4 regions of the Paenibacillus azoreducens genome follow, and region 3 is predicted to be linked to each of the others. Evidence: riboswitches for the same ligand, from Rfam matches in the RefSeq annotation. Region 3 holds a riboswitch; each other region holds the start of a gene.
The links. A riboswitch is a leader RNA that binds a small molecule or an ion and turns the genes downstream of it on or off. The one in region 3 is predicted to bind cyclic di-AMP.
Positions count from the first base shown of each region.

Region 1 (7,930 bases), 2.3 Mb from region 3:
TTGGCGATTTTACGGTACAAAATCCGGTATCCGTATGCGTCAAGGGTGATATTCATCACGCCGTTAACTGGCGGAACCTGCTCATCGCTCAAGGCATCGCGCCAATCGGTCGTGACCATCGGGTGGGAAAGGGTTTGTTTTTGTCCCGTATTGTTCATCCAGACCGTAAAGTGGATATCGGCATTCGCGCGTTCGTAGATAATGCAAGGATTGCCCGGATCGGCCTTCAGAAAGCGGAATCTGCCTTCGCGCAGCGCTTTATTTTTTTTGCGGAGATGGATCATCATTTTATAAAAATCATATAGCTCGCGATCCTGCTTATTTTGTTCCCATATCATGCATTTGCGGCAGTCGGGATCGACGTCGCCGGTTATGCCAACCTCATCGCCATAAAAAATGCACGGTGTGCCCATGTAGGTAAACAGGAAAACGACCGCCAGCTTTTGCTTGCGTTTATCGCCTCCAACCCGGGTCAACAATCTGGGGGTATCGTGGCTGCACAGCATGTTAAACACAACTTCGTTGGTTTGCTGCGGATAGCGCATCAGAAGGGAGCTCATGCGGTTAGAGAAGGTGGCGCCATCCATCCCGCCATTGAAAAACTCCAGCACCTTTTCGGCAAAAGGATAATTCATCACCGAATCGAATTGATCCCCCGACAGCCAGGATAAAGAATCGCTCCATACCTCGCCGACGATATACGCTTCCGGATTCACTGCTTTAACCACCGTGCGGAAATCGCGCCAAAAATGATGATCCACCTCATTGGCAACATCAAGGCGCCAGCCGTCCAGCTTGATTTCCCTGATCCAGTATTCGGCAACGTCCAGCAAATATTGCTTTACCTCCGGATTGGCCGTGTTAAATTTCGGCATATTGCCGTAAAAACCGAATGTATCGTAGGTGGCGATGCCGTTTTCTATCCGGGCGGGAAATTTGTTAACATGAAACCAATCCTTATATTTCGATTTTTCGCCGTTTTTGAGCACATCCTGGAACGGGGGAAACTGTTCGCTGCAGTGGTTGAAAACCGCATCAAGCATCACCCGGATCCCTTTGGCGTGGCAGGCTTCGACGACTTCTTTTAAAAGAGCATTGGTGCCAAAATGAGGATCGACCTGCTTATAATCAACGGTATCGTATTTATGATTGGAAGGGGATTTGAACAGCGGAGTGAAATAGATCGCATTAATACCCAAATCCGCCAAATCATTTAAATGATCGAGCACTCCTTTCAGATCGCCGCCAAAAAAATTATCCATTTTCGGTTGTCCGCCCCAAGGGTCCGTTACCTCGGGATCATTGCTTGGGTCGCCATTTGCAAACCGCTCAGGGATAATTTGATAGAAAATCGCATCCTGAGCCCATTCAGGGACCGTAATCACATCGATCTCATGTATGTAGGGGAATTCATAATATCCGCCCGTCGGAGCGGGACAATAATGATATATTCCACTATCCAACATATAGGTTGTTTCTGTTCCTGCCGTAATGCGGAAAGCGTAGGATAAACGTTTGTATTTGGGCAAGACCTCGGCTTCCCAGTAATCGAACATTTCATCGGACGCCGCTTTGTCCATCGTAATTTCAAAATAAGTCGATTTCCAGTCATACTTGTCTCCGGTCATCGCAACTACGGAGTTTACATCGTTTTTCTTGGTGCGTACACGCAGGTGAATCGTGCGCGAATCGTAAGCATAAGCCCATTTATCACGGGGAACATGATATAAAGCTTCGAGCAGCATGACTGCACCTCCAATTTGTCTTTGGATACTTCATTTACCGCAATATCGGAATGATGGCCCATGGCCCTCTTTGTCCTGATTCGGCATTGTCATTATTATGCTCCAAAATGGGGAATGACTTGCTTGATTCTGTTGTGAATAGAAATGCATAAAAACAACAAAGCAAATACCTGATTTGACCATAGATAGATGAAAAAGAAAATGAATAACCCGATTTCTCGTGGAATAATATGGAATTAATGGCGAAAATGAAACTCGTTACATTCAATTGGTATCGACCAATGGAAGATAAGGACCAAACTCGGAGTTTCATTGTTGACAAAATATTGAAAACAGTATATTTGTATGAAAATTACATTGCATAATCATGCAGAGTATTGTAGTATAAAACATGTTTTCCTACGCTGATGACGATCGGCCAATATGATCATACTATTTCTAAAACATAAGGAATCAAGTTGAAGACAGGAGAGAAGAAAGATGAAAAAATGGGGAGTTTTAACGGTTTGCCTGATACTGGCCGGTAGTCTGCTGGCAGGCTGCGGTGGTAAAAATGCGGATCAGGCATCTGTTTCAGATAATGGCGGCAGCAAAACGGAAAAAACGGTTGTGCTTGGAACAAGCGCGGATTTTCCGCCATACGAATTTCACAAAATGCTTGATGGGAAAGACCAAATCGTCGGCTTCGATATCGAGATTGCCAAGCAGATCGCTGCAGATATGGGAGCCAAGCTGGAAGTCAAGGATATGGACTTTGATGCACTGCTTAGTGAATTGTCCAGCGGCCGCGTCGATTTTGTCATCTCAGGTATGACGCCGGATGAAAACCGGAAGAAAGAAGTGGATTTCTCGAATAATTATTACAAAGCCCAGCAAGCGGTTGTAGTACGGGAAGCCGATAAAGACAAATATAAGACGATGAAGTCGCTTGAAGGGGTATCTTTCGGTATCCAAACCGGATCCATTCAGGAAGATATCGCCAAAAGCATTCCAGGCGCGAAAATTACCGGCCTCGGAAAAATCAACGACATTATTATGCAGTTGAATTCAAACCGCGTCGATGCATCGATCATGGAAAAACCGGTAGCGGAAGCCTTCCTTAAAAATGTGAAGGGACTTGCGATTGCGGACGTTGTGCCGGAATATAAAGAAGACGGCTATGCGATTGGAATCAAAAAAGGCAATACGGAGCTTGTGGAGCAAATCAACAAAACGCTGGACCGCCTGAAAGCAGAAAATAAAATTGACAAGTTTGTTTCCGAAGCCAGCGAGCTTGTGGCCAAATAATATCGATCTTGCAAAACAGGGGAAAATAGCGAATGCCATTTCGCTATTTTTTCTGTTGTACGTGAAGGAGGATGTAGCTTTTCATGAATATATTTCAAACGTTCTGGGAGTATCGGTCGTATTTTGCGACGGGTATTCAGTATACGCTGCTGCTGGCGGCGATTGGGGTCATTTGCGGCTTTATTCTCGGCATATTGATTTCCCTGCTGCGGCTGTCGCGTTTTTGGCTGCCGCGTTTTTTGGGCACGGTATGGGTGGAAATTTTGCGGGGCACCCCAATGCTCGTGCAGCTTTTTATTATCCATTACGGTTTAACATCGTTTGGCATTAAATTTACCCCGATCGAGTCCGGTGCTATTACGCTTTGCATCAACAGTTCCGCTTATTTGGCGGAGGTGTTCCGTGCAGGGATCCAGGGGATTGACCGGGGACAAGCCGAGGCTGCTCGTTCCTTGGGAATGACGAAAGGCATGACCATGAGATACATCATCCTGCCGCAAGCCGTGAAAAGCGTGCTGCCGGCCATCGGCAACGAATTTATAACCATTATTAAAGAATCATCAATCGTATCGTTTATCGGTGTTACTGATTTGATGTACCAGGCACGGGCTGTAACTAGCATTACGTATGAATCGCTCAAGCCGCTTTTGATCATCGCTGCCATTTATTTTGTGATGACCTTTACGCTTTCCAAGCTGCTCGGCCTGTTCGAAAGGAGGTTAAATACGGATGATCACCGTTAAGGATTTGCATAAATCATTTGGCAAACTTGAAATTTTGAAAGGCGTGGACATCGAAATCGCCAAAGGGGAAGTTGTCGTTGTCATCGGCCCCAGCGGATCGGGGAAAAGTACGTTTCTGCGATGCCTGAATCTGCTTGAGACGCCGACAAAAGGCGAAATCACCTTCGAGGGCGAGTCCATTACGGATAAAAAGCATAACATCAACCTCACGCGTGAAAAAATGGGGATGGTGTTTCAGCAATTCAATTTATTCCCTCATAAAACGGTACTTGAAAATATAATGCTTGCTCCGGTGAAGGTGAAAAAAATGCCGCAGTCTGAAGCCGAAAAAATCGCTTTGGAACTTCTGCGGACCGTTGGCCTTGCCGATAAAAAGGATGCATATCCTTCCCAGCTCTCCGGTGGCCAAAAACAGCGCATAGCCATTGCCCGCGCGCTGGCGATGCAGCCGCATGTGATGCTGTTCGACGAACCGACGTCGGCGCTGGATCCCGAGATGGTAGGGGAAGTGCTGGAAGTGATGAAAAAGCTGGCTGAAGGCGGCATGACCATGGTCATCGTAACCCATGAAATGGGTTTTGCCAGAGAAGTCGGCGACCGGATTATTTTCATGGATGGCGGACACATCATGGAGGAAGGCACGCCGGCGCAGGTGTTTGGGAATCCCCAAAACATCCGTACCCAAGATTTCCTCAGCAAGGTTCTCTAACAGGATGCTGCTTAAAGCTTCGTACAGGGTTCATAACCTTGGACGGAGCTTTTTTTGTCATATAAAGAAAGTACTCTGTTTACATAACAAAAATACTGTTAATAAATCGATTTATTTGTAACTAAATTCTTTAAAAGAATGTCATTTTTTTCGCAGCTTTATATATCAAAGTCACGCTGATAACGGAAGTTTTGTTTCTATAGATTGCAAACTGGTAACAATTTCATGCGCACAGGTTACAAAATTGTGATATATTGAATGAGCCGAAACTTTGAAACACAAAGTGCGGGGGAAAATTTTATCGTGAAATGTTAGTCATCACTTGGGGTGAATCGTTCATTGGAACGTAGGGTTGTCTCCTCAATCCGAATCCGACAGCTAACCTCGCAGGCATTGATGGATCTTAAGGAGGAACTATGAAGAAGAGATTTTTGACTGCTAAAATATTGACAGCTGCACTCGGCGTTACCTTGGCGATGCAAGCCACACCGATTCACGCGGATTCTGTACATGTAGCCAAAGATGGCGATACCTTTTATACTCTTTCAAAAACATACGGTGTAGGTTTAAGTCAACTTATGAACGCCAATCCAAACATTGAAGCAAACAACATCTATGCAGGCTTGAAATTGAATGTACCGGGACAAAACACGGTGAAGGCATATGCGGATCCGGCTCCAACGCTCATTTCCGCTTCCCTGAATGTTGATTCCGACCAAAAGGTCGTGGAAGCATGGGGGAAATCCTATAATTACACTAAAAAACTGCAAGTGAAAGCTTCAGCCTACTCCTCGGCAGCCAGCGAAAATGGAGGATGGGGCGCCGTCGATTATTTCGGCAATCCGCTTGAACTGGGAACCATCGCGGTAGACCCTTCTGTCATTCCGCTTGGCACGAAGGTTCTTATCACAGGTCACAGCTTCCCCGGTCTTCCTAAAAAAGCTTTCGTAGCCACAGCCAGAGATACAGGCGGCGCCATCAAAGGCAACCGCATTGACATCTTTGTTCCAGGCAGCGCGCAAAGCGTCAGCGATTTTGGTTTCCAGAACGTCGAATTGTATTTTATTAACTAGATGTTAGAAGCGCATTGACTTACCCCCGATCGCTTTTAATAAAACGGAGCCGCCCTCAAAAGTCTTTAAGACTTGAGGCGGCTCTTTTATCTATGTGAAGCTATGATGTTAAAAAGAAAAAGGTCCAATTCAGGGAAAGCATTACCCCGGGATTGGACCTTTTTTAAGGTGCTGCGTGCCCAGACAAGCACGCATTTTATTGCATTCAAGTACAGTCCTACTTGTCCTTTTGAATCCGAAGCAGTTTAGGGACGGTAACGAACGTGTACCCTTTTTTCTTCAGTGCACGGATAACTTCCGGAAGGGCCCCGATCGATCCCGACAAGTCCGAAGAGCTGCCTCCGCCTGCATGCTGTAAAATAATAGAACCTTGACCGGCCGTAGCCATAATATTTTTCTTTACAGCCTCTTTGCTGAGGCCTTTCCAATCCAAAGAATCCACATCCCAGTTAACGATTTTATAACCTTCCCGTTTGGCCCAGAGGAGCTGGTTTTCCGTTATATCGCCGTAGGGAGGGCGGATCATTTTCGGTTTGTATCCGATGATTCCGTACAAAAGGTTTTCCGTCCTGATAATTTGCTCCGTGTATTCCTCCATGGTCAGCTTATGAAACTGCGGATGGTTATAGGAGTGGTTTCCGATAACATGCCCCTCACGAACGATGCGGGCTACCAGGTCGGGATGTTTTTTAGCTCTGCTGCCTACGATGAAGAACGTCGCCTTTACCCCGTTTGCGGACAAAATGCGAAGGACCTGCGGCGTATAACGGGGATCGGGAACATCGTCAAAAGTCAGGGCGATCTGCTTGGTACGAGGACCGTGGATTTTGAAAGTTTCCGGGTATTTTTTAATGAGTTGGCCTAATTTCAAAACCCTTTCCTGGCGCTTTTCTGCTCTTTCGCGGCTGCTTGTTTCTTTTGCGGGCTGGGAAGAAACAGCTCCTTCTGCTAAGGCCGCCTGCAGGCCGGGCTCAGGGCACAGCAGGCTCATGACCAGCAGCGCGGCGAGGGCTTTGCCAAGACAAGTGTTTCTCATACAGATGACGGCTCCTTTCCACGGTATGCTGTCGGCAAATGTAATTGTCTATACTGTTATGTCCCAATTTGGAAGGAATTATGATGTTTTTTAGAAAATAGCCCCTCTTTTCCATAACCATCCCTCAAAGTGTATAATATAGTGTGAAAATATACGCAAGCTGGACGGCAAAGGCGATTTGGTGGCGGTTGGCTGGGGAATGTTGAAAGATACTTATCGGGCTCTGCATGCTTCGCGGGCGCTGGGGGGAAACGCGGATATTCCGAAAGCCATATTTGCGGGATTTAAAAATTCAGGCGGCAATGTGGAGGAGGCGCTTTTAGTGAATGCAACGAAGTGGGATATCCGTATTCAGGAGGTCTCTGCAGGGCGTGATATCTTACTTCTTCTTACTGGAGGAGAGGCGCATATCGGTGCTGTGGCTACCGCTTATTTTAACGAAGAAGACAAGGACGTTCAGGTTCGGACTGTGGATTTGCCCGGGCACCGCGAAGATGAACTGGCGGAATATATGGCGAAAACAGCGGCAAAGGCGCTTGGATGTACCGTCACCGTTGCTGCAGGAATTCACTACGACGGAATCAGCAAAGAGCAGATCCTTGACATCGTCGCAGAGGCAAAACAAGTATTTGAAGGCTATCTTAAAGCAGCGGTGAACAAAATCTAAAAAAATTTTTTTGAATTTTTGAAACGACTTCAAACTTGCTCCGTAAATGAATATCATAAGAACTATAATTCACTCTCTAGGAGGAAACAACAATATGTCTATTTTCAAAAGATTACGCGACCTTACTATGTCCAACATTAATGCAATCATCGACAAGGCGGAAGATCCGATCAAAATGACGGACCAATATATTCGCGACATGACGGAAGATCTCGAAGATGCTGAAAAAGCGGTGGCGGCTCAAATCGCCATTGAGAAAAAGTTCAAGCAGCTGTATGAAGAGCAGCAGGCACTCGTTGAAAAACGCACGCAGCAAGCTCATACGGCAGCACAAGCCCAAAACGTCGAGCTGGCGCGCCGTGCGCTTGAAGAAAAGAAAGCCGCTGAACAAAAAATGGAAGAGTACAAAGCAAGTTATGATCAAAACAAGGCGGCTGCAGATAACCTCCGCAACAAACTTGATGAAATGCGCAAACAGCTGACTGAAATGAAAAACAAGCGTGAAACGCTCGTAGCCCGTTATAACGCCGCCAAAGCGCAAACCGAAATCAACAAAGCTATGCAAGGCTTCAGCACGGATACTGCGTCAAACGGCATGAAGCGGATGGAAGAAAAGATGCTGCAAATGGAAGCGCAAGCGGAAGCCAGCAACGAAATGTCCTCCAAAGGC
Region 1 covers NZ_AP025343.1:3,195,369-3,203,298, forward strand. Annotated here, with positions in the region: gene L6442_RS13960 (alpha-glycosidase) at 1-1,745, opposite strand, end outside; gene L6442_RS13965 (transporter substrate-binding domain-containing protein) at 2,226-3,032, shown strand; gene L6442_RS13970 (amino acid ABC transporter permease) at 3,116-3,775, shown strand; gene L6442_RS13975 (amino acid ABC transporter ATP-binding protein) at 3,762-4,484, shown strand; cyclic di-AMP (ydaO/yuaA leader) riboswitch at 4,736-4,892, shown strand; gene L6442_RS13980 (3D domain-containing protein) at 4,901-5,557, shown strand; gene L6442_RS13985 (polysaccharide deacetylase family protein) at 5,775-6,593, opposite strand; gene lpdD (prenylated flavin chaperone LpdD) at 6,793-7,260, shown strand; gene L6442_RS13995 (PspA/IM30 family protein) at 7,355-7,930, shown strand, end outside.
Region 1: linked by a shared signal. The riboswitch ahead of L6442_RS13980 (3D domain-containing protein) and the one ahead of L6442_RS24455 (alpha/beta fold hydrolase) in region 3 are both predicted to bind cyclic di-AMP.

Region 2 (7,930 bases), 580 kb from region 3:
AAGCTAAAAATAAGAACATCATGGCCGAGAAAATAATCCAGCCTTGCTTCCGGTTTTTGGCAAACCGTCCGAACGTATACGGCAGCGCGGCCGAAATCGTCCACATGCTCAAAATCTCGATCACGTTCGTCAACGGACGCGGGTTCTCAAACGGATGCGAGGAGTTCGCCCCGAAAAAACCGCCGCCGTTTGTTCCCAAATGCTTGATCGACTCCAGGGAGGCGACCGGCCCCATGGCGATATGCTGCACTGTGCCGCCAATCGTGTTGACCGTCACAGTAGGCTCCAGCGTTTGCGGAACCTGCAAGCCGACCAGCACCAATGTGACGATGAGCGCCAGCGGCAAATAGATGCGGGTATGGGCTTTAACGAAGTCCTCAAAGAAGTTCCCCAGCCCGCCCCCTCTGCGCGTAATCCCGCGGATGAAAGCAATGGCAACCACAAGGCCCGAAGCCGCCGAGGTAAACATCATCATCGTGATGACGATCATCTGGCCGAGATACGACATGCCGCTTTCGCCGCTGTAATGCTGCAGGTTCGTGTTGGTCATAAAGCTGATGACCGTATTAAATGACAAGCTGGCATCCATGTTTCCGACGTTGCTCGGGTTCACCGGCAGCCCGCCCATCAATCGTAGAACAAGATAACTGAGGGCCACCAATATGATGTTCGTCGCCAGCATGCTAAGAGCGTATTTTTTCCAGCTCATGCTTGAGCGGTTTTTTAGCCCGATGATTTTAAATAAAATGTTTTCCATCGGTCCGAAAATCTTGTCCGTACGATTGGCCTCATTGGAAAACACATGATATATATAGCTTCCTACCGGCTTGACCAGCAGGAGCAGCACCGCGATGACAATGCAAATCTGCAAAATATCCACTTTCGCTTCCTCCTCATAAAATAACCCCACAAAGTGTCGCGTGACCTTCGAGGCTTATTCCGATTACTTTGCGGGGACCCCGGAAATATAACTCCACAAAGTGTCGCGTGACCTTCGAGGCTTGTTCCGATTACTTTGCGGGGACCCCCGGTTCCCCCTGTACTAAAACCGTTCCGGATGGATCAGGGCATATACCAAATAGATGAATACGAGCAGCGCCAAAACCGACACTACGATCATCGTTCTTCCCCTCCCCCATCCACGATATGGCCGCACCACATCAGGAACAGCAGAAAAACGCCGAACACTCCCGCAAGTGTCACGATCATCAGAAAGTCCATCATGGCTTTGATTTCTCTCCTCTCGGTCATAAAACGCATTTACTTCAGCAAAAATCCAACTTCGCCGTTTAACGAATGAATGATGTGGTTGGCCCCAAGCCCCCGGTATATTCCCGGAGAATTCCCTGTACGCGTAATCACATAGATCGGACGTGAAGTCCAGGGACGGCATATTTGCAAATACCGGCAAGTTAAATTGAGACTATTCTCGAAGATGAAGATCCGGCCGACTTTCTGCTCCGGCACGGCCCATTCATCTGTATGGTTCGTATGAATCCGGATGATTTGCGAAACGCCCAGCTTCTTGAGCGCCCGCTCTTCCTTCAAATTATTGGTTAGCACGGCGAAAGGCCGTTTGAGATAAATCAGAAGCTTAATAAATTTGCGCCCGGCTTCATTAGGCGCCGTAACAACGATGAGTTCCTCTTCCACGGCTTTCGCCCCCTTTCCGGCAAGATGTCCAGTCTATTAAAAAATCCGTAAGACCTGCTTTACAGCCTTTTGCCGAGTCTGCTTCACAACAAAAAAGCCGCAGGAAAGAGGTCCTTTCCCGCGGCCTGTTACCCATGGCGAAAGAAAGCCATGAAAACACTGCCCACGACAAATGCTGCCTCTCCCTATACGCTTGCGAGGTTAGCTGACGGATTAGGGCGTGAGAGTCGCCCATCCCCCCATCGTCCCTTTTCGGGACGGGAGGATTCACCCCGGGCACCGCCAATGCGGCGCTAATTTGGGTCCCCCGCTTCCGGCCCGCAGCCGGAATTAAGCGTTAAAGACATTCAAATCAATCGTTAATTTTCCGAAATTTTTGCATTTCCTTTCATTTTCAAACCATTTTGGCAACAAAAAACCACAGAGGTTAATAGGTCCCCTGCGGTCGATACACATCGATCACAAGTTTCATCATTCCTCTCTCATACGACGCTTACGAGGTTAGCTGACGGATTCGAGCGGTGAGAGTCGCTCTACCCGCGTTTCGGATCCATGGCATCCGTTCCGCGGGATTCACCCCTGCGGTACCGCCTGCTTCCGACTCTCACACCGGACAACAGGAATACACGCGATTGGTTCCCCCGATTTCCGCCACCTGCGGGCAGAAACTCAGCGATTAAAAATGGAAACGTTTAGAATATGTTTTGAATACGATTTGAATCATACACCCGCGCGCAAAACGTGTAAAGGTGACGCGAAATCACCTATCGCTTAAAAATGCGGCATTTTGAATTGAGTTATCGCTTACAAGGGTTTTTATCTCCTCTAAAGTCGTCCAACCTCTTTATTTCACCTGTTTTCGTAAATCAGGCTGTCATTTTTCATCCTCCTGTCCGCAAGGGAATCTGGAATTTCCGGTAAACCGCCGATATGATGCGCAAAAACATGCATTCTGTTAAAAAACAGCTTTTACCACCCGCAATCCCCCGGAAATTCCCTGATACAAGATACCATTTCCATTGACGCCGAATTGAAACGGGATGACTCATTAAGTAAAATGAAGTTGCATATAACAAAAGCGCTGCAATGATCAGGTTTTACATATCAAATAAGATGGAAGGAGGGCAAAAACATGTCAGTATACGATTACCAAGCCCACACGCTTCAGGGAAAGGCCGTACCCTTGTCCGTTTATGAGGGGAAGGTACTGCTGATCGTGAACACGGCGAGCAAATGCGGATTTACGCCGCAATACCGCGGGCTTCAAGATTTGTATGAAAAATATCATAAACGAAATTTTGAAATTCTCGGTTTCCCAAGCAATCAGTTTGCGCATCAGGAACCAGGGAATAACGAGGAAATTGCGGAGTTTTGCCAGGTCAATTACGGCGTCAGTTTCCCGATGTTCGAGAAAACCGACGTCAACGGCGAAGATGCTCATCCGCTCTTCAAGTACCTTACCGAACAGGCCCCGGGAGTTCTGGGATCCAAAGCGATCAAATGGAATTTCACCAAGTTTTTGGTCGACAAAGAGGGACATGTGGTGAAACGCTACTCCCCGCAAACAACGCCGGATAAACTGGAAGAGGATGTCATTAAACTGCTTGGAGACTGAAATGCATCTGCGGAATAAAACATGTAGTAGCAAAAAAGAGGCCTGGCGGCCTCTGCAGGCTGTCGAGAACATCTCGGCAGCTATTTTTATGTTCATCGATTATATAAGTGTTCGGCGGAGCTTATGTATTCTGTAACTGACAGGAAAAACATCCGCTAAACGCGGCCCTCGCTTCTTAGAGGGTACTTCGATAGACGTTTTGCTTTATGTTTCAGGCCGGACGGAATGCAGCCCTTCGGAACGACTGCTTTGATCACCCGACGATGTCTGCGGTTGGACTGGCTAACGAAACACGCAATCGCTATTCGGGCAAAAATGGGCTTCTAAAACTTCTTACGAAACCAGGGAACGTTATTCTGCTCAAAAGTAGTTCATTCGGCCGTATTTCATTCAAATAACGATCTGTAGTTTCGTTAAAATTAAATCGGCACCGTTTTTACGGCAATAACGCTTACCAGTTTCGTTAGCCGCATTCAGAACCAAACCGCCCTTTTGGCGGCCTCTTTCGCATATTCGGATCCTATCGGAGCCAAATACAACAAAAATCCCTGTAAAAACAGGGATTTTTGACTGGCTATAAATGCGGTAGAGAGGACTCGAACCTCCACGGGCGTACGCCCACTACCCCCTCAAGATAGCGTGTCTGCCATTCCACCACTACCGCATATCAACATCTTTTTCAGCAACTCTTTTATTATATACTACTCGCCCCAAAATGTAAATAGTTTTATTTAAAATGCGCGGCCAAATCTTCGTACTGTGAAGACATAGGCGGGCCTTCGCCCGCCTCTTTTGGATCATGTACCCCGCATCCAAGATCGTTTTTTCAGCCCGTTATGCCGCATGTCAGAAACTTGTAGACTAACCTTGCGCGTCACTGTGAAGAAGTTATTCTTCGCTGGACTGTTGTTTTCTGTAACGGGTAAAATTGATGTATTCTTTGATAAACTCTTTTTCCTTCTCGGACAACGTAATGTTTTCCTCAAGCTCATCCCACACATATGTACCCGCGTTCTCTTTTAGATGAAAAGATCCCCGCTCCTTGCCCAAAATAAGCCAGTCCAGGCTGACATCGAAAAAGGAAGCAATCTCTATGAGCTTATTGGTGCTCGGCGTTGATTTTCCTCTTTTCCAGTCACCCAGATTTCCTGTGCTGATCCCAAGCTGCTCACAGAAAGATTTTTTTGTCATTTTGCGCATTTTAATCAGCGATTCAATTCGTTCATAGATGGATTGCATAGAAAACCGCCTTCCAAATTTTCATCTGACGACGTAATTAAGTAATTTTTGTCTTGCAAAGTTACGTAAAAACGTATATAATATTCTTTATGCATAGTCATTATAGCATACTGGTAATTGTACCATTAATCCCAGTCTTTTTGCCATGTACTCCTCAAGAACTGCTCATCAATTATTCTTTTTACTCCCCGTCAGACTGAAGCGATCATCCATAGCTCTTACATAAGGAAATATATTTCAATTAGAGGGAGCGACCTTATTTGGTTAATTCAGGCATCACTTTTATTGAAATTATCGATTCGTTACAACAGGCTGTCGCGGTTGTCAACTCCCAAGGCCGCATCATTTCCGTTAACCGCGCTTGGATCAAGCACTCGATTGAAGCAGGCGTACCCGAAACATTTGCGTGGAACGGGGTTCGTTTTATGCAAGTTTACAGCGCCATATCTGAAGCCGACGGACAACCTCCGGATGAACTCGATTCCGTGCTTAACGGCACGGTGCCGTTTATTCGTATGGAAATTCAGTGTTTGCTGCAGCGCAAACTGGAATGGTTTCTGCTCGATGCATCCACGATATATGAAGATGACGGCCGAACCGTAAAAGGAATGGTTGTTTGTCTCACTGACATAACGAAAAGCAAGGCGCTTGAGCATGATCTCATGGAAGCTCTGACGCAAATCCGCACGCTGCGCGGTCTTCTTCCCATCTGTGCGGTATGCAAAAGGATCCGCGATGAGCATGACATCTGGAATTCTGTTGAGAGCTTCCTTGAAAAACATACACATGCAGAATTCACCCATGACATCTGCCCCGACTGCATCAGGCGGCTGTATCCTAAATATTCCTCCGTGCTGGACGGTTCATCTTGTTCTTGATCTGCACAGGAAAAGCGCCCTGCGTCTATTCGCTGCATACATAAGCATAAATTCGTATTCCATATCCTGCTTCCATCGACTCGCCTGCATTTCTTCTTTTGGGAAAGATGTTTGACGATTTTTCTTTATATGAATATAATTGTTTAGACAATTATTTATAAGGAGTGTTTTTTCTGAAAAGGTCCACATCCACTTACCAGTCCATCGGATTCCGTTTTGGCAATATGTCGCGCAAAATGTCCTCCCTTTTTGCCGGGAGACTTAAACCATACGGCATTACACCCGAACAGTGGTCGGTTCTTTATCAAGTGCACCTGCAGGAAGGGATTAACCAAAAAGAGCTCGCGCTCAGATCCGGGAAGGATCAACCTTCCATCACGCGGATTCTCGACGTGCTTGATAAGAAAGGATACATCCAGCGCAAGGCCGATCCGGGCGACCGCAGAGCCTATCTGATTTACGCCACGCCTGAAGTAGAGCAGCTCATGAGCGAAACCGTACCGATTGAGCTTGCCATGAACGATGAGTTGATCTCCGGCATTTCGGATGAAGAACTGCGGGTCTTGGATCAGATTATCCTGCGCATTAGCGCAAATATCGATCGAATTTTCATAGATCAGAGGTAAACAACCATGAAAAACAACAAAGACATCGAAGACAAACTTTGGACGCGTGAATTCATCATGCTGACGGTTTGCAATCTGCTGCTGTTTTTGAATTTGCAGATGATTTTGTCTCCGCTTCCCGGTTATGTAAAAGAACATTTTCATGCGGATGCATTGACCGTCAGCCTGTTCACGACCGTTTTTGCTTTATCAGCCATCATATCCCGTCTCTTCTCAGCCAAAGCGCTGGAAAAAGGCCAGCGCAACACCATCCTGTTTCTTGGCCTGATTCTGTCGTTCCTTGCCACCTTGGGTTATCTGTGGAGCGGAACGCTTGCGCTGCTGTTGTTGATGCGGATTGTGTATGGCGTCGGCTTCGGAATGGGCAGCACCACATTACCTACGATGGCATCCGGCGTGATCCCGATCCGCCGCTTGGGTGAAGGCATGGGTTATTTCGGCCTCTCTACAAGCATCGCCTTGTCGCTCGGCCCCGTTATCGGCAGCCTTCTGCTGGATCATGGCGGTTTCTCTTCACTGGTATATGCTACGCTGATTGTTATCGCCCTTATTTTTCCGCTCGTTTATCCGCTTGCGAAAAAGGTGAAGTCTCCCGGGGCGGCTTCCGTTCCCAAAGAATTTTCAGCCGTTCCGCAGAAAAAAGGATTTCCCAAAGCGCTGCTTCTGCCGAGCCTGCTTAATTTTCTGATGTCCGTGACTTACGGCGGCCTGCTTGGCTTCATTAATCTGTTCGGCAAAGAATCGGGCCTTACGAACGCCTCGCTGTTTTTCTTGTTTAATGCAGTTGCTGTTGTCATCATCCGGCCGGTTTCCGGTAAAATTTACGATCGAAAAGGACATAAAGCGCTGCTGATTCCGGCGGCGGCATGCCTGATCGGCGGTTTATGGCTTCTGTCATTCTCCACCTCGACCGCATTTCTGGCCCTGGCCGCGTTCTTTTATGGTCTAGGTTTCGGAACGGCACAGCCGACGCTGCAGTCCTGGATGATTCAACTTGTTCCTCCGCAGCGGCAAGGGTTGGCGAACAGCATGTATTTCAACTCGCTGGATTTCGGCATCGCAGTCGGGGCATTGATTCTCGGCCAAATCGCCTCCTTCAGCAGTTATGGCGCTATGTATCGTTACTCTTCCCTATTCCTTGGCATTTTTATCGTGGTTTATGCACTGTACCTGCTGACCCGCTCCAAGGATAAAGGAAACATAGGAACCTCGCCTGCCGACAAAACCATCAGTGGGTAACATTCGAAACCTGCAATTGTGCATCTTTTCCGTAGCAAACCTCATCGAGCTTTGTCAGCCGGAAACCCTGCATAGCTGCAGGTTTTTGTCTATCAAGAAGCGGTCATTTTTAAAACGGTCCGTTTGAAATTTCAAGTGATTGCGGTTGTTCTCACCCCATATAATGGTTTCATAAAGTAATTGGTAATCTTTTGCATAAGGGAGGAGCACGATCTATGAACAATTTTACCGCATTACGACCTTTTCCGATTTGCTTTATCCATACGGTACCTTGTTGCAAATAGGTTAGTCCACCAAGGCCGTCATGCGTTACAACCGCAAACATATTAAAGCGCCCCTGCCATTGGCAAAGAGCGCTTCTTTATTTTGACCCTATGATTGTTCATGCGATGCTGTGGAATTTGCTGCTGAACCACTGTTATCCGAATAATCCGACTGAATTCCGGCCCCATCTGTGGCTGTACTTTGCTGGTATGTACGGAGGGCCTCGGCGGAGCCTATAATACTTCATATATCGGATATTTGGCACGCCTTTTTAATCGCTCACGCGGCGGAGCATCGGGCTGAACAACGAAGGCAGCAGCGATACATGTCCTTCATTAGGAACTTCAAGTATCGAGACCGATTTCGGGCCATATGCACTTGCCGTCAAAGTTTGATGCAGCTTATGCGCATCGCTG
Region 2 covers NZ_AP025343.1:6,090,060-6,097,989, forward strand. Annotated here, with positions in the region: gene kdpA (potassium-transporting ATPase subunit KdpA) at 1-880, opposite strand, end outside; gene kdpF (K(+)-transporting ATPase subunit F) at 1,043-1,120, opposite strand; gene L6442_RS27085 (hypothetical protein) at 1,261-1,653, opposite strand; cyclic di-AMP (ydaO/yuaA leader) riboswitch at 1,828-2,000, opposite strand; cyclic di-AMP (ydaO/yuaA leader) riboswitch at 2,128-2,338, opposite strand; gene L6442_RS27090 (glutathione peroxidase) at 2,786-3,268, shown strand; tRNA gene L6442_RS27095 (tRNA-Leu) at 3,850-3,932, opposite strand; gene L6442_RS27100 (helix-turn-helix domain-containing protein) at 4,157-4,507, opposite strand; gene L6442_RS27105 (PAS domain-containing protein) at 4,768-5,385, shown strand; gene L6442_RS27110 (MarR family winged helix-turn-helix transcriptional regulator) at 5,610-6,011, shown strand; gene L6442_RS27115 (MFS transporter) at 6,018-7,250, shown strand; gene L6442_RS27120 (alpha/beta hydrolase) at 7,786-7,930, opposite strand, start outside.
Region 2: linked by a shared signal. The riboswitch ahead of L6442_RS27085 (hypothetical protein) and the one ahead of L6442_RS24455 (alpha/beta fold hydrolase) in region 3 are both predicted to bind cyclic di-AMP.

Region 3 (7,930 bases):
AGTCCCCAAAATAAAAAGTTGGACGGGAAAACGTCATGTTTTCCGTCCAACTTTTTTTGTTCTGTCGCTTTTGCAGGAAAGTGGCTGAGCGGATGCCCGCCACCTTCAGTAGATTGTGGGCCAAAGCCACAATCCCAAATTCGGTGTGAACCTTCTCCATCCCTCGCAAGGAGAAGCGACGGAACGAGCGATTGCCCTTGATGTGACCGAATACGCTTTCTACCTCGACTTTACGCCGAGCATAGATCGCAGATCTCTCGTCATCCTCAAGGGCTTTCTTGGCCTTTGCTTTTAACTCTTCCCAGATTGTATTCCAGTGTACCTGGCGGTTCCCCTTGGCCTTGGTGCAGCTTGCCTTGAGTGGACAATCACTGCAATCTTCACATTCATAAATCTTAAAGCTTTGCTCCAGGCCAGACGCGTTTTTCTTCATTTGGTATTTCTTAAAGCGAACGTACTGGCCATTCGGGCAAATAAATCGGTCATCTTGCTCTTCATACGTCCAATTGGAGGCATGTCGGATGTCCTTCTTGTAGCGACGCGCTTTCTCTTTCATATAACTGCCGTAAGGAATGAGAAAATCAAAACGAGGCTCTTTTTCTTCGCCCACCGCATACAAGTAATTTTCCTCGCTGCCATAGCCTGCATCGGCAATCACCGTTTTCGGCATCGGCAAAGCAGACGCAGCCAATCGCTCCATATGGGGGATGAAGCAACGTGTATCTGTAGGTCGCTGATGAAGGCTGTAAAACAAAATGAACTGGTTTTCTGTCGCTATTTGCACATTGTAACCCGGTTTCAGTTGACCATTCTTCATGTGGTCTTCCTTCATCCGCATAAACGTGGCATCTGGATCAGTTTTGGAGTAGCTGTTGCGATTGCCAAAGCAGGCTTTCTGCTGCTCATACTTGGCGAGCCGCGGAAGAAAGTCCTCCCAAATTTGTTTCAGTGGCTGCTTCAGGGCACTGCGCTCTTTGCGTAAGGCTTTTCTCGCTCCGCTGTCGTTTGCCTGAGCCATTTGTTCGGTGAAATCCTCCACTTTTTCTTCCAGTAGGGCGGCTGCTTCTTCGAGTCTTACAGGAAGTTCATCCGGGGCTGCCGCCGCGTATTCGTCGGCTTCTTGCTGTGTGAGCGTATGAATATGCGCAAGGGTCGCCTGTACCTTTTCCTTGAGCTTCTCTTCAAAGTGAAGGGTGGATTTTTTCCACACAAAAGAATACTTGTTAGCATCAGCTTCGATCTTCGTGCCGTCTAAAAAGTAGTTCTCCATCGTGATGTAATTGTCTGCGATGAGCTTTTGGATCATTGTTTCAAACAGCTCGTCCATAAATGCTTTCATACGCACGCCACGGAAGTCGTTCAAGGTACGGAAGTCGGGCTGTTGCATCGCCGCCAGCCACATCGCCGGGAGGTTCTCTTGCAGCAGCTTTTCAATGCCTCGGCAAGAGTAAACCTTTTGCGAGTAACCGTAAAGGATCACCTTGAGCATCATTTTGGGATGGTAGGGACTGCGGCCTCCGCCTGTGTAGTGGGCAAACAGTTGCTGATCTGGAATGGATTCGATCATTTCATCAATGACATGTGCCACATGGTGGTCAGGAATGAATAGTTCCAAATTCAGAATCATCTGAGCTTGCTTGTTATCGTACGGCTTGAAGGTAGGGGCAAGATTTCGTTTAGGTATCACTTTTTCTTCCACATCCTCTAGAGGAAGTGTCACTTGCATGGTATACTGTTCGGTAGTAGTCGTTAGATTACGCAAAAAAATCGCCCTTTCCTGAGTTGGTTGTGTGGTAACTTCCATTCTACAAGAATTGGCGTTTTTTTTGTTCCTTTTTTTAACATCCAACAAAAACGGGGCGTCCAGCATCAGCTTTTACTGACTTTCTGGACAGCCCCGAGAAAGTCATGAACCGCCATGGTCTGGATTATGAGCTGTTTGAAGTGACCCATGCGGATAAAGCGCTGATTTTGTCTTCCGACGGCATCTTTGGACAGGATGGAATGATGGAACAAATTGCATCGGACATCGCGGAAGAGATCGATCAGACCTGCGGATTCCAGCCCTATGTTTTGTCCGGAACGGTCGAGAAGGGGCTTGTCGGCATCAGTAAGTCGTACTATGCGGCAAATGAAAGCCTGCAGTATATTTTATTCTCGCAGAGCCATCTTCCGGCCTTGCAGGAGGAAACCATTCCCAATATCGTCGACTATTATTATCCGACGGATTGGGAGGTCCAACTGATCAATAATCTGAAGATCGGGAACCTGGATACATCGATGCAGATCCTGTATGAAATCAGCGCCGAAAACGGCAAACGGGACTTGGCCGAAGCAAGTATGATCAAGCTGGTTTCACTCTTGATGGAAACGATGCTGAGGGTGCTGCATGAGCTGAATCTCGATACGGGGATTTACGCGAAACAGTTCGCCAATAAAGCCAAGGGAGAGAATATCGGGGAAATGTGGAGCTACGTGTATGAAGTAGGGACGTTAATCTGCGAACGCAACCGGTATTCCAACACAACATCGACGATTGAAGTAGGCAGCCGGCTATTGGAGTATGTCAACGAAAATTATACAAGCGCCGATGTTTCGCTAAAACAGCTGGCTGAAATATTTCAGATGTCTGTCTCCAAGGCTTCCAAGATATTCAAGGAAGTTACCGGAATCAATTTCTATGATTATTTATGCCGGCTCCGTATGGAAATGGCGAAGGAATTGTTAAGAGAAAGAAGCTGCGGCATTGATGACATCGCCCGCCGGGTGGGCTACGAAAACGTATATTCTTTCAAACGCGCTTTTGCCAGATATGAAGGCATCAAACCGGATGAATATATGGATTCGGCGATGTGAGAGGATATTGAGACGATAATAGGCCAGCCATAACGTATGGTTGGCCTATTTTGTGATGGCGAAAGAGGGCTGATCCATTAAGCAATGTACAAGTCGTTTCTTTTATTTTAACGTATGGCATCGACATCAAGGGAATTCAGCCGCTCGCTTCATCGATCTGCTGATAACGATATTGGGCTGGCGTCATCCCGGTCGCTTTCTTGAAGGCGGTAAAAAAATGGCTCTTCGTCTGAAATCCGGCCTGCTGCGCAATCTCGGCAACGCTCATATCCGTTTGTTGAAGCAATTCCTTCACCTTTTCGATCCGCATATTCAAAATATAATTGGATAATGACATCCCGTAATGGTCCAGAAACAGCTGACGCGAGTATTTGGCCGAAAGTTCGATGTGATCGGCGATGCTCTCGACAGACAGTCTTGGATCGTGAATGTGATATCGAATATACTCAATCATTTCCTCAACGATTTTTCCTTTGCGGTTTAAGCTTTTCTGGTCGCCAAGCAGGGAGATGATCCGGGAAATCTCTTTTTTCATCCACATGTGGATGTCTTCGAGCTTTGCGAATTTTTTTAGATGATTTTCAATTCCCTTTACGTTATGTACGGTAGTAAGTTTGCTAAATGATTTGACGAAGGAGAAGAACATTAATTTTAATTGGAATTGACATTCGGAATAATTCATCGCTTGCAGCCGGACAAACCATTGTTCCAGCCAATGAAAGGACTGCTCCTCCTTGCCGCTGCGAATCGACTGAATAAGGAGGTCCAGCAGGGTATCATCCGGTTGATATTGCAAATCCGCGTAGCGCTCATATTCTTGTTCCGTATAAATTTTGTCGTCACCGCTGATGAATTTGAACAACGTCAATTCGCATAAGTCATCGTATACGGCGCGCAGATCATCGCGAACATGCCTTGCCGTACTGTATGCCACGGTTATGTTGAGCTGAATATACCTGTTTACCATGCGGCTGAGCTGGCTCAAATCCTCCATCATGTCATCTGCTTGATCGGCTATGCCAATAAGGAGGAGCAGGTGGTCGCCGCCGAAATCGACAACTTCGATTGCGCGATCCTTACTGATAAGTACTTCTTCCGCAATGTTGCCAATGGCGTATTTCAACAGTCTCTGGGAGGCAAAATCATAACGCTCTGCGGTTTCGTAGAAAGCATCGATTTTGACAACGGCCAGCCGTATCCATTCGTATTGGAGTATTTTTGATTCACGTGAAAGAGCCTCGCGTGCGCTGTTCCCCAGCCTGCCTTGCAATATCCACCGCCGTAAAAATTCCGTTTTGATAAGCGGGGAATGATCCCGCAATAAAACGACGCTTTGCCGAATCGCATCGATATCGCTTTTGGCATGAATGCCAAGCTTGCCATGGATTTGAGCCGCAAGGATCCGGAAAGGCTTGAAGAAGAAATGTGAATTCCAAAGTACTGCGACCAGCAGCAAGATGAGGAGCAGAATTGAGCACAATACAATCGTCTGTTGGAAAGAGGTAACCTGCTTACGGAATTGTTTCATGCCGGACAGGGAATAAATCGTCCAATCCTGAGTATCTAAATCGGCATAGTTCACGTATAAAGTCTGCTCATCTGCTTTTAGTTCGAAGGAACCTTTCTTGGCATCTGTTCTCGAACGCATCACGCCAGCCATGATCCTATCGTCCGCCTGGCCTAGAATCGTTTGCCCGGAACGGTCCATGAGTGTCACTTGATAATCTTTCGCGCCTTTCTCTGAACCTTCCCCTGAAATGAGATAGTTCTGCAATACTTGTGGATTTAACAGCACAACCAAATATCCATAGTGCTCCTTTTCCACATAGGAGGACGGGAATACCAATGATATATATGACTTCCCTCCGGTCTCATAGTGGGAATACCGTAATAAGAACGGGCCTTTCTGTTTAACACGCTTCAATATCGTCTGATCCGAAAACTCGTCGAATGAAAGAAGACCAACTTTGGAATCCATTACTTTTTCCCGGCGCATATTAAATAAGTAAGCGCCTTCAAAAAAGGATTCTTTGGATAAATATTTTGACAAGGTCTGCAGGGCTGCGGCATCAAGCAAGGGATCATCCCCGAGGGAGTATATCCAGTTCTGAAGGGTCTGATCTTCATATATGTTCAAACCGTACCACTTCAGTTTAGCCAGGATGAATTCCGTACGGTCTAATGTTTCTTCAATTCTGTCCCTGTTGATATATCCGAGCTGGGAGGAGGCATAATCCGAGAATCGCTGAATCAGAAATAATGAAAACGGGATGATAATGATGGTAATTAAGATGCAGCTCCATAAAAAAATACGCAGATATGTCGATTTGAACATATGAAAATGCCGCCCCCTCTTAATTATCCCAAGGAAAGTGTTTTTATTTTTAAATTCTATGATATCTAATCACGTTGTTTCTGCCTAGTTCTTATTTGCCTATTCGGGTTCTCAATCGTCTTTTCATCGGGAGTATTCCTTACCGGCTCTAACGTTTTAAGGGGCAACTTTGGGAGGGGGAAATAAAAAAGAAGCCGCCGCCAGCGAAGAATCGAAGATTCTTACGGCTAGTAACGGGGCTTTGTGTTAGACAGCAGTCATAGCAAGAAGATGCTAACCATACGGACGTAGTCTCCACCTGATAATCTACCCCTTTAAATCCTAGAGAGGTCAATGCCTGATTCACCATTCCTTCGGATGAGCTGAACATCGTCTGCACCATCATGCTAACGACCAGCCAAGAAATGAAGTATGGCAAAAAGACAAATGACTGTGCCGTCTTCTTGAACCATTTAACCGCGACTTCATTGAGCAGCACCGAGAGCATGATTGCCGTCCCCAAACCGAACACAAGAAACAGCCCATTCAGAAATACGGTGTTCCATGTGACACGAAGCCAGTCATTGGTCGAAAAGAAGAACTCGAAGTTTCTCCATCCTACTCATTCGCTGCCAAACAGGCCTTCTGAAAGCCGGTAATTCTGAAAGGCGAGCAAATGTCCCTGTATCCGCTTCTGTAGGGGGCCGCTCATCAAGTGTTATGCGGAACATAAATCAAGTAAACGGAAGCTTTCGGTTGTAAATGAATGATTGAGTAAGTTCAGTGACCGGAAACCGGCAATAGCCTTAAAAAAGGCCATGAATTCTATCATAACCATCCTTTACAGTTTGCCGGCTCAGGCGTATAGTCAACTCATTATGAAGTATCTTCGCTTCATGAATGAATTGCGCTGAATTTTCAATTGCGAAAAGCGGGGGAACCACAATCAGCATTGGCATGGCATTCCGATCATACGGAATGAAGCCGCTGCTAGGGGTGAATCGGAAGAAGAGGCGGTTTAATATCGGCTTCCAATCCGCAGGGCAACTCTCACTGCCCGAATCCGACAGCTAACCTCGTAAGCGTCGCTATGAGAGAGGAGTGAAACTGTGAGTTGTCAACGAACACAGGGTACCTGCTCTGTGTTTTTCTGTGCGGAAAATTGAATGGATGTCTAAGATCGCTGAATTTCCGTTCCGACGGAAAACGGGGGAACCGGCCGTGATGATCAATCATTCGTCACATGGGGTGAATCTCGAAAAAGCATTCGAGTAGGGCTACTCTTGGGTCCGAATCCGTCAGCTAACCTCGTAAGCGTTAGAAGAGAGGCTGCTTTTTATACATGCAATGCAAGGTTTATTTGCCTTGCCTCAAGAAGCATGGAAAGAGAGTTCCTCTTTCCCGTGCTTCTTTTTTTGCTGTTTTCGGATTTAGTTCTGGATTAAAGAAGGCATCGTCAGATAATGCATAATGGAGAGGAGAAGGAAGTTGCCTAATATAGAAGTGAACGGAACAACGCTGTATTATGAGACGCATGGCAGCGGCGTGCCCATTGTTTTTATTCATGGACATCTTTCATCTCATCATATGTTTGAGCCTCAAGTGGAGTATTTCAGCAAAAGAGCCAAAGTCATCGTGCTTGATTTGAGGGGATACGGAAATTCGGGGAAGTTAAACGTGGAAGTGGAAGAGATCGTCAAGACGCAATGCGAGGATTTAAACGAATTAATGGATAAACTGGATATCCCGAAAGTGACCCTTGTCGGCTGCTCGAGCGGAAGTTTGCTTGTGCAAAAGTTTGCGGCCTCTTACCCGGACAGGGTAAATGCGCTTGTGCTGGTGGACAGTTATTTCTACGGTCCATGCGGTCCTTTTGGCACCAAAAGCAGCCTGTGGAAAATCCTCGAGGCATGCAGCTGGCTTTCCTATTATCTGCCTGCGGAATTTTTCCTCCGCTCGCTCCGCGTGACATACCACCGCTGGATTCCGGCTTACAGTATTTTACGGAATGAGCTGTTTCATAAACGGCCTACCGAATCGATCAAGCAGCGGATGGCTTTGCTGAAGGTCCATACGGATCCGGGTTCAACGCGGCTGAAAATGCCGATATTATGCGTAGCGGGCAGACAAAGCGAATGGTTTGTGAACCAGATGAACAAGGCGGTAGAGTGGTTCTCCTGCGCACAGAAGGCGGTCATTGAAGACGCGATCTATCCAAGTCATTTATGTCAGCCGATTGAGTTCAACCGTATTTTGCTTAATTTTTTGATTGACCAGCGTATTTACCGGATGGAGCAGCCTTCGGGCTGAATATGGCCTTCGCTGGCTAGAATATTGAGGTACCGCTTGGCCTGGCGGAAGCAACGGGTAAAGGTGATGACATGAATAAAGAATATATGCAGCTGAAATCGCTGCTGAAGCTGCTGGACCGGGAGGAGCGGTGGTTTACGTTTGCCGAGGTGGAAAAAGAGCTGGGGTTATCCGGCAAGTCCGTCCGCAAAATCGTCGAAGCGGCCCTTCACCTCCTGCCCCCGTCCATGCATATCGAGGTATCGAGGGGGAGGGGCATCATTTTCCGCCGGGACCGTTACGGCACGAGCATTCAGGAAGTTTTGGAACCGCTGCTTCGGGAGACGCCTTATTTCCGCCTGATGCAGCTTTTGTTCGTAAACAACGGAAACGCCTCTGCGGAAGAGGTGGCGGAAGAGCTCTACATGAGTTTTTCCTCGTTCAAAAAATGGATTATTCATCTAAACCGGG
Region 3 covers NZ_AP025343.1:5,507,215-5,515,144, reverse strand. Annotated here, with positions in the region: gene L6442_RS24475 (IS1182 family transposase) at 1-1,852, opposite strand, end outside; gene L6442_RS24480 (hypothetical protein) at 1-14, shown strand, start outside; gene L6442_RS24470 (helix-turn-helix transcriptional regulator) at 1,909-2,856, shown strand; gene L6442_RS24465 (AraC family transcriptional regulator) at 2,993-5,191, opposite strand; gene L6442_RS24460 (hypothetical protein) at 5,340-5,678, opposite strand; cyclic di-AMP (ydaO/yuaA leader) riboswitch at 6,069-6,270, shown strand; cyclic di-AMP (ydaO/yuaA leader) riboswitch at 6,342-6,503, shown strand; gene L6442_RS24455 (alpha/beta fold hydrolase) at 6,659-7,480, shown strand; gene L6442_RS24450 (AcpB/EbpR/MafR family transcriptional regulator) at 7,552-7,930, shown strand, end outside.

Region 4 (7,930 bases), 1.9 Mb from region 3:
TTTTTCGCCGATATGTCCATTTTGTCCGTCTAATCCTATTACAAGCGAGGGTATTCATGCTGGTCATTGATTTCGTTATCGCCAATTTATTCATACCTGGTCTGCTTATGTGGTGGGTTTGGAAATCCAGGGGATCGAACTGGGCAGGGAGTATTCTTTGTTTGCTGACTACGGCGTCTTATTTTGTGTTTTATTGGGTTGGAGAGTTCAATAAAGCGATCACGTTATTCGGTGCAGTATGGACGCTCCTTATTCTTTTTGCATCCTATCGCCTAATCAAAAAGTCGAAAACAGCTCCTTTATTTCCACAAAAGATAGGTAAGCGTGTGGTCCTTTCCGTTATTGCGCTGATATCCTTCATCTTTATCTATTTGAACCTGTCGTCATTACAATCCAGTTTTTATAAGAATCGGCTGGAAACGCAGCACTTTATCTTTTACAGCTCCAAAAACGATGACTCGCTAGATAAGCTTGCAGATCTTCTGGAACAGAACTATGGACGTATTACAGATGCGATTCAAGTGAAGCTGCCTGCGAAAACGAAGGTTACCGTATTTCCAAACCCAATGAATTTTATTTATTCGATCGGGCAATTTTCTAACTTTTGGTCGCTTGGCGTTTTTGGCGAAGACGCTTTATACATTGTATCCCCAAAATATCGGCCCTCCATGTTTCAATCAACCGTTCACGAATTTACGCATGTCGTCTTATCGCATGTTGACAGTAAGCGGCCCACATGGTTGGAAGAAGGGGTTGCCAATTATTTCGGGAAAACAGACTTAAATGCCTTGAACGTGCTTCCCCCTTTGGTATCTGCCGGCAAAATACCTGGCTTTGATGAGTTAGACGGGTCTGCCTTCGTTTATAGGAACGGATATCCATATTCGTATACCATTGTGGAATTTTTGGCTGCCAAATACGGATATGAGAAATTAAATGATTTTATCAGGCATCCTGAGGATTGGGATCGTATCTTTGGGGTCAGCAAAGCGGAATTGCATGATCTATGGGTGGGTTATTTAAGAGAAAATTACGGTTCAAAGATGGTAAGAGCAAAGTAAGTAAGAAAATGACCTTTTTGATCACGATGAACGATAAGAGTTGGTTTATGTTATAGGAGGGGACTTCCCCTTCTTTTTTGTTTTATTCCTATCAATAAGCAGAAAACGCGCCATCATAAACAATAGAAATTTTGGGGTCCATCACTTTTCATCGGTGTGATATGATTGATTGCAGAGGAAAGAGTTATTGATCAGCCCCAGTTTGGGGAAATTTGAAAAGGTGTTTGGTTGCTACAGAAACACCCTGTTTTTATACATATTTGTTTTATATTTCCATAAAATCATCATGCTGTCCCCGTCGTAATCCGTGATGAAGCTTTATCATGCCGCCGGCAACATGATAGGCGTAGAAGAACAATATTTGCTTCTGAAACAGAGGATCGAACGCGAGTTGGAACTGCCAATTCACGCCGACATTACCCGTTGGTATAAACAGTGGAAGTCCTTGAATCCCATTCCGTCAGCTGAAGCAACAATAAGGCATCGCTCTGGCCGGACTGCAAAGTTATGAAATCAAAGATAAGGGATAGGCATATCCCAGAGAAGGTTGCCAAACCGCCCAACACATCTGAGTCCTCAAGCACAGATGACGCGTGCCGAGGTAACGGCGCTTATCGCAAGAATGCTCAAAACAACTAATCTGATCGACATGTAAACAAGCGATCTACAATAGCTAACTTAGCCAAACAACCATCCCGGGTTTTGATCTCGCGGATGGTTGTTTTCTCAACGCCCAATGGGTAGGGAGAAACCGATTAGATCCACTCATCGTATGTTTGGAATTCAAATGATAAGAGGCGTGAATCACTTGATTATTCACTTTTTGAGTGTAGGGATACTTTCAATCCCGAATCCGTCAGCTAACCTCGTAAGCGTTATGAAAGAGGAATTTGTTGTGTGCTCATGAAAGCTACGGGAAAGTCCAACTTTCCTGTGGCTTTTTTGTGCCAAAATTGATTTTATGGGTAACAATAAGGGTACATCCATGGTTTCTTCAACTTAAACACTGGCGGTGACATAAACAATGGCAGCATTGAAAAGGTTTCTTATTGGCCGGCCTCTAAAATCTAAAGAACTGGGAGAACAAAAATTAAATAAGAAAAAGGCATTAGCCGTACTTTCATCGGATGCGTTATCTTCCGTAGCCTACGGTCCGGAGCAGATCCTCTTAGTTCTGGTCACCGTCAGTACAGCGGCTTTCTGGTATTCGATCCCTATCGGGATTGGAGTGCTCATTTTATTAACGGCGTTGATTCTGTCATATCGGCAAATTATTTTTGCCTATCCACACGGCGGAGGAGCATATGTTGTGTCCAAGCAGAATCTGGGGATTCTTCCTGGATTGGTAGCTGGAGGCTCTTTGTTGGTGGATTATATTTTAACAGTAGCGGTCAGTGTCTCGGCGGGGACGGATGCGATAACGTCAGCTTTTCCTGTGCTGCATGAGCATACGGTAGGGATTGCCGTAACATTTGTTATTCTGATTACCATTTTGAACCTGAGGGGTGTAACCGAGTCGGCATCCATCTTGGCCTATCCGGTTTACTTATTTGCATTTGCGCTGTTCATTTTGATCGGCGTAGGGCTGCACAATATCATGACCGGTCATGTTTCCCCCAATCTTCATACGCCAATAGGAACACCTGTAGCGGGCATCAGTTTATTTTTGCTGTTAAAAGCTTTTGCATCAGGCAGTTCGGCCTTGACAGGTGTTGAAGCAATATCCAATGCCATCCCGAACTTCAAAGATCCGGCCCCGAAAAATGCCGCCAGAACATTAATGGCGATGGGGGTTCTGCTAGCCCTGTTGTTTTCCGGTATCGTGTTTCTTGCCTATTATTTAGGGATTTCCCCGAATCCCCAGGAGACGGTGGTATCCCAGATCGCCAAGCAGACGTTTGGACGAAATTTTATGTACTTTTTCATCCAGGGAACAACCGCTCTGATCCTTGTCCTTGCCGCCAATACAGGTTACTCGGCCTTCCCGCTGCTTGCGGTTAATCTGGCGAAGGACCGGTTCATTCCTCGAATGTTTACCGTAAGGGGCGACCGTCTTGGTTACTCCAACGGGATCATTATTCTTGGTTTGCTCTCGATCGTGCTGATAATCGCCTTCCACGGGCAAACGGAACATTTGATTCCGCTGTATGCGGTAGGGGTATTCATTCCATTCACGCTGTCACAGACAGGCATGATGGTGAAATGGATTCGTGAGAAGCCTGCGGGCTGGGTGATGAAACTAATCATCAATACGATCGGCGCGCTGATCAGCTTTACGGTTTCAGTCATGTTCTTTGTAACGAAGTTTCCGCAAATCTGGCCGGTGCTGATATTTTTACCGCTGATCGTTTATCTGTTTCATCGCATTAAGAAGCATTATGAAGCGGTGGGTGACCAGCTACGTTTGTCGACCTGCGAACCGGTGGTTCCGATTGAAGGGAATGTCGTTATTCTTCCCGTATCCGGCATCACGCATGTTGTCGAACGTTCCTTAAATTATGCGCAGTCTCTGTCAGCGGACCAGATTATTGCAGTCTACATTCCTTTTGAACGGGAAGAGGAGAACAGGTTTGAGGAAAAATGGAACAAGTGGCGCCCCGACGTCCGACTGGTCACATTGCCTTCACCTTACAGGAGCATCATCCACCCGCTAAGTAAATTTATTGATACCGTTCACCGGAAAGCAAGCGAGTCAAATTATCAGGTGACGGTTATCATTCCCCAGTTTATTCCTAAGCGCAGCTGGCAGAATTTGCTCCATAACCAGACAAGTTTAATGATTCGTACGTATTTGTTGTACCGTAAAGACGTGATTGTGACAACGGTACCGTATCATTTGAAGAAATAAGGAAAGGAAGTAAAACCACCATTAACATAATCCGTGATGAGGCGTTGTTGTAAATTGGTGTTTAGAGAATTATTTTCATGATATGATTGTGTAAGAGATTCTGCCGATAAGAGGAGCGGGTTGATTTCTATGGACTTGGAAGCGCAAAGGGCTTGGAGTCAAAGCCATAAGGCACTAAATAACATCATTTTAAAACCCCAAGAACATTCGCAAGCGATTCAATTATTTCTTTCTCTACATGCCTGGCTGCATTCTCCGGCCGTTGGAGACACAGACAAGCCAACACTGGAAAATTTAGCGGTAGAACATTTGAATGAAACAACTTTCAGAAAGTATCCGGTAACCCTCCCGAATACCAAAAACTCGATAGCATGGCATCTATGGCATATTACTCGCATTGAAGATATGACTATGAATATTTTGGTCGCGGATGGTCAACAAGTTCTTTATGCCGGAAATTGGTTTGACAAAATGAATACTGGATTTTCCCATTCCGGTAATGAGATGAGCGGAGAGGATATTGCTGATCTAAGTTCAAGCATCCATTTTGAATCCTTATTGGCATATCGAACAGCCGTGGGTAAGCAAACACGACAAATCGTATCGGAGCTGGCACCAGGACAGTTCAAAGAAAAAGTTGAACCAGACAGGATCAAACGATTGTTTGATGAACATGCCATTACGCAAGATGCGATATGGTTAGCCGAGTACTGGAGCAAGAAAACTATAGCCGGGCTCATGTTAATGCCTGCAACGAGACATATTTTTTTGCACCTGAAAAAATGCGTACATATAAAGGATAAACTCAATAAACCATTAAAGAATCCGCTTCAAAGTTAAGGAGTCCCTGATCTCAAGTCGGTTTCCCTAGTAAAATAGAAAAAGCCTGATTGCTTCAGTACAAGCAAATCGGGCTTTTTATCATTGATTAAATCGTGCGGCCAGGGCACATCTTCACAAGGCGGATCCCGCTATGATGACGGCTTTGTTTTTGGAATGGTAAACGAAACCGAGGTTCCGAGGCCCAATTCGCTTTCAATCTTCAGACCGCTGCCGCAAAATTGCATTAAGCGCCGATGGGTGTTAAATAAACCGATTCCCGCGCGTTTATCCGTTTGTTTGTCCAAGATATGCTTCAATGTATCTTCATGAATTCCCACACCGTTATCGGAAACGCGTATTTCGACAAATTGGCCAAAATCGGTAATTCGTATGCGTACTTCGCCGCCCACGCTGCGCTTCATAATGCCGTGAGAGACCGCATTTTCCACCAACGGCTGAATGGTCAGGGGAGGAATGCGGATATTCATGGCGTCCACGTTATCATCGATTTCCCACACAGTCTGAAGTCTGTCTTCAAACCGTTCTTTTTGGATGAAAAAGTAGGAACGAATCAGTTTGAGCTCACGGTCAAGCGGGGCTGCCTGATCGAAATTTGGAAGATCGATGCCAAGCCTGAAATAATTGGTCAGCTCCTCGATGACGTCGTCCATTTTATCGGTGTCGATCCTGCTTAGGGCAGATACTGCCGTAAAGGTATTGTTCAGGAAATGCGGTTGAATTTGAGCGTGCAGCAACGCTGCTTCCATTCGCAGCCGTTCGTTTACCGACTTTTTCAGATGGGTCAGCGATTGAACCCTCGTCTTCAGCTCTGTCGCATTCATCGGTTTGGTAACATAGTCATTGGCGCCTGAACGGAATCCGGCCTCAATGTCTTTTTCCCGATTGCTTGCTGTTAGAAGAAGTATGGGGAGCTCGGCGATGGAGAAACGTTCGCGAATCCGCGCAGTCAGTTCATAACCGGACATGGCCGGCATGATCACATCGGAAATGATCAGATCCCATTCGCCTGAACCCAGGAGCTTGAGCGCTTCCTCACCGCTAAAGGCCGTGGATATTTCATAATGTTCCTCCGCAAAAATCGTTCTGAGCACATTCAGATTGACGGGATCGTCATCGACAGCCAGCAACCGAATCCGGTCCGAGGATGGGGTATAAGTTCCATCATGCACAGGCATCCGGGCATCTTCGGTCCTGCCGTCTTCAGACACAGCATCAGCCGCTGCTATCAGCGGTATGGCCGACTCTTCGGCAGCCCGGTCTGCGGTGATCTTTAAAGTAAAGGTGAATTCGGAACCCTCATTTGGCTTTGAGCGAACGGTCAATGTTCCCCCGTGCATTTCGACAAGTTTTTTGCAGATGCTGAGGCCAAGTCCGAATCCGCCCCTGAGTGCATCCTGCGATGACGCAGCCTGCTCGTAGGGTTCGAAAATTCTCTTCATGGTATCCGTATCCATCCCGATGCCCCTGTCTGTTACCGATACGCTTGCCCATCCATCGTGAATGTCAGCATCCACAGTAATCTCGCCGGCATTGGAGTATTTTACGGCGTTATGCAAAAGATTAAACAGGATTTGGTTCAGTCTGTTCTCGTCGGCATAAACAAGCGGGAAAGCAGCAGGTACGCGGTTGTTCAGCAGGATCGCTTTGCCTTCTGTCATGAAGCGGAGCATATCGATCACGCTTGAAGCCACGCCATGTAAGGATACGCCGGTAAAATGCAGGCTGATCCGGTTTTCCTTTAACCTTGCCATATCCAGCAGATCATTCAGCGTATAAGACATGCGGCGACCGACCTCGACAAGCATTCGCAGGTCATTGGCGCTTTGCTTTCCGAGTTTATGCCGCTCTCTTTCCGAGAGGGCATGCGAAATATTAATCATGCCATGCAGCGGATTCCGCAGTTCATGAGCGACGGTAGAGAGAAATTCATCTTTTTGCTTATCCGCTTGCTGAAGCGCCTCCGCCAATTGACGCGTTGCCTCGGACATCCGAAAATAGCGCTTGGACCAAAAAACCGACAGGCAAATCATCGCAATAATGAGATCGAACGGATAAGAAATCATTTCGATATGCAGGTAATTAAGCACAAGGAGCCAGATCATACTGCTGAATGCGGCAATCGCAGCCAGGAGCAAGAAAATATTATCGGCATCGATTTTCGCCGTCGACCGGAACATCATCAACGCCAAGCAAAGGCAAGGGACAAGCATCAAAACCAGATATACTTCCTGTAAAAGCAGTGCAGCGTGTAACGGCAGGAGCAGGACGGATAGAACCGCAATGCCGCACAGCAGCTCATATGCCCGTGCAGCCCTGCGCCGCAGTGCTGATGGCAGCTTGTCTTTAATTAACTGATGTACGAAATAGCCGCCGGATAGCGCAACGAGATTTTCTATTTTTGAGCCCCATCCAAAAGGGAGCGGAATCCAGGTTTGCAGCAATCTTTCCCCGTCCAGCAGCGTTGCGAGAATAACGCATACAACCATCAGGGAGTAGTAGATCAGCCTTCGATCCCTGCCGCCCACCAGATATATGATAATGCCGTACAGAACGTGAATCGCATAAACGACGCAAGCAATCCAGATCATGTTCGTTGAAAAGGTCAGGTCTTTCCTCAGGGTGTCCTCAGGCCCGAATTTCATTGAGCGGACAATCCCGCCATTGCGGGAGTTATCGAAATTCGAAGCCTGGATAACGAGTTCGATCTCACCTTTGTTCTCGTTCCCTAAATCGAAGTACGTCGTATATGGGACATCGAGCGGGATGTAACCATCTTTATTGTCCGCGGGCTGGCCGGAATGACCGAGAAGCTGCCCGTTTATATATACCTCCGATGAGCTTTTAGTACTCGAAATGTGAATGCCGTAAGCATTCCCTTGGTCCGGATCGACCAGGATCCTCAGCCGGTAAGTGCCGAAGCCGTATTTGTCTCCGCCATTGGTCCCATCTTCAAGCTTCCAATTACCAGGCACCTGAATCCATCTGCTCGGGGATTCGTTATCGGGTTGGCGTGTCCCGTCGTGAAACTGAAAGCTGCCCGGATAAAACTGCCATTCACCGTTTAGGGGAATGGAATGTTTGGTTAGAGAATCCCAGCCGCGCAAGTCTAATACGCCTTTGGTCGCAACCGGATAGTGCGAAGCCGAATTATAGAGAAGCCACAAACAACGGAAACCCG
Region 4 covers NZ_AP025343.1:104,810-112,739, forward strand. Annotated here, with positions in the region: gene L6442_RS00555 (gluzincin family metallopeptidase) at 57-1,061, shown strand; cyclic di-AMP (ydaO/yuaA leader) riboswitch at 1,775-1,952, shown strand; gene L6442_RS00560 (APC family permease) at 2,086-3,909, shown strand; gene L6442_RS00565 (DinB family protein) at 4,039-4,749, shown strand; gene L6442_RS00570 (ATP-binding protein) at 4,881-7,930, opposite strand, start outside.
Region 4: linked by a shared signal. The riboswitch ahead of L6442_RS00560 (APC family permease) and the one ahead of L6442_RS24455 (alpha/beta fold hydrolase) in region 3 are both predicted to bind cyclic di-AMP.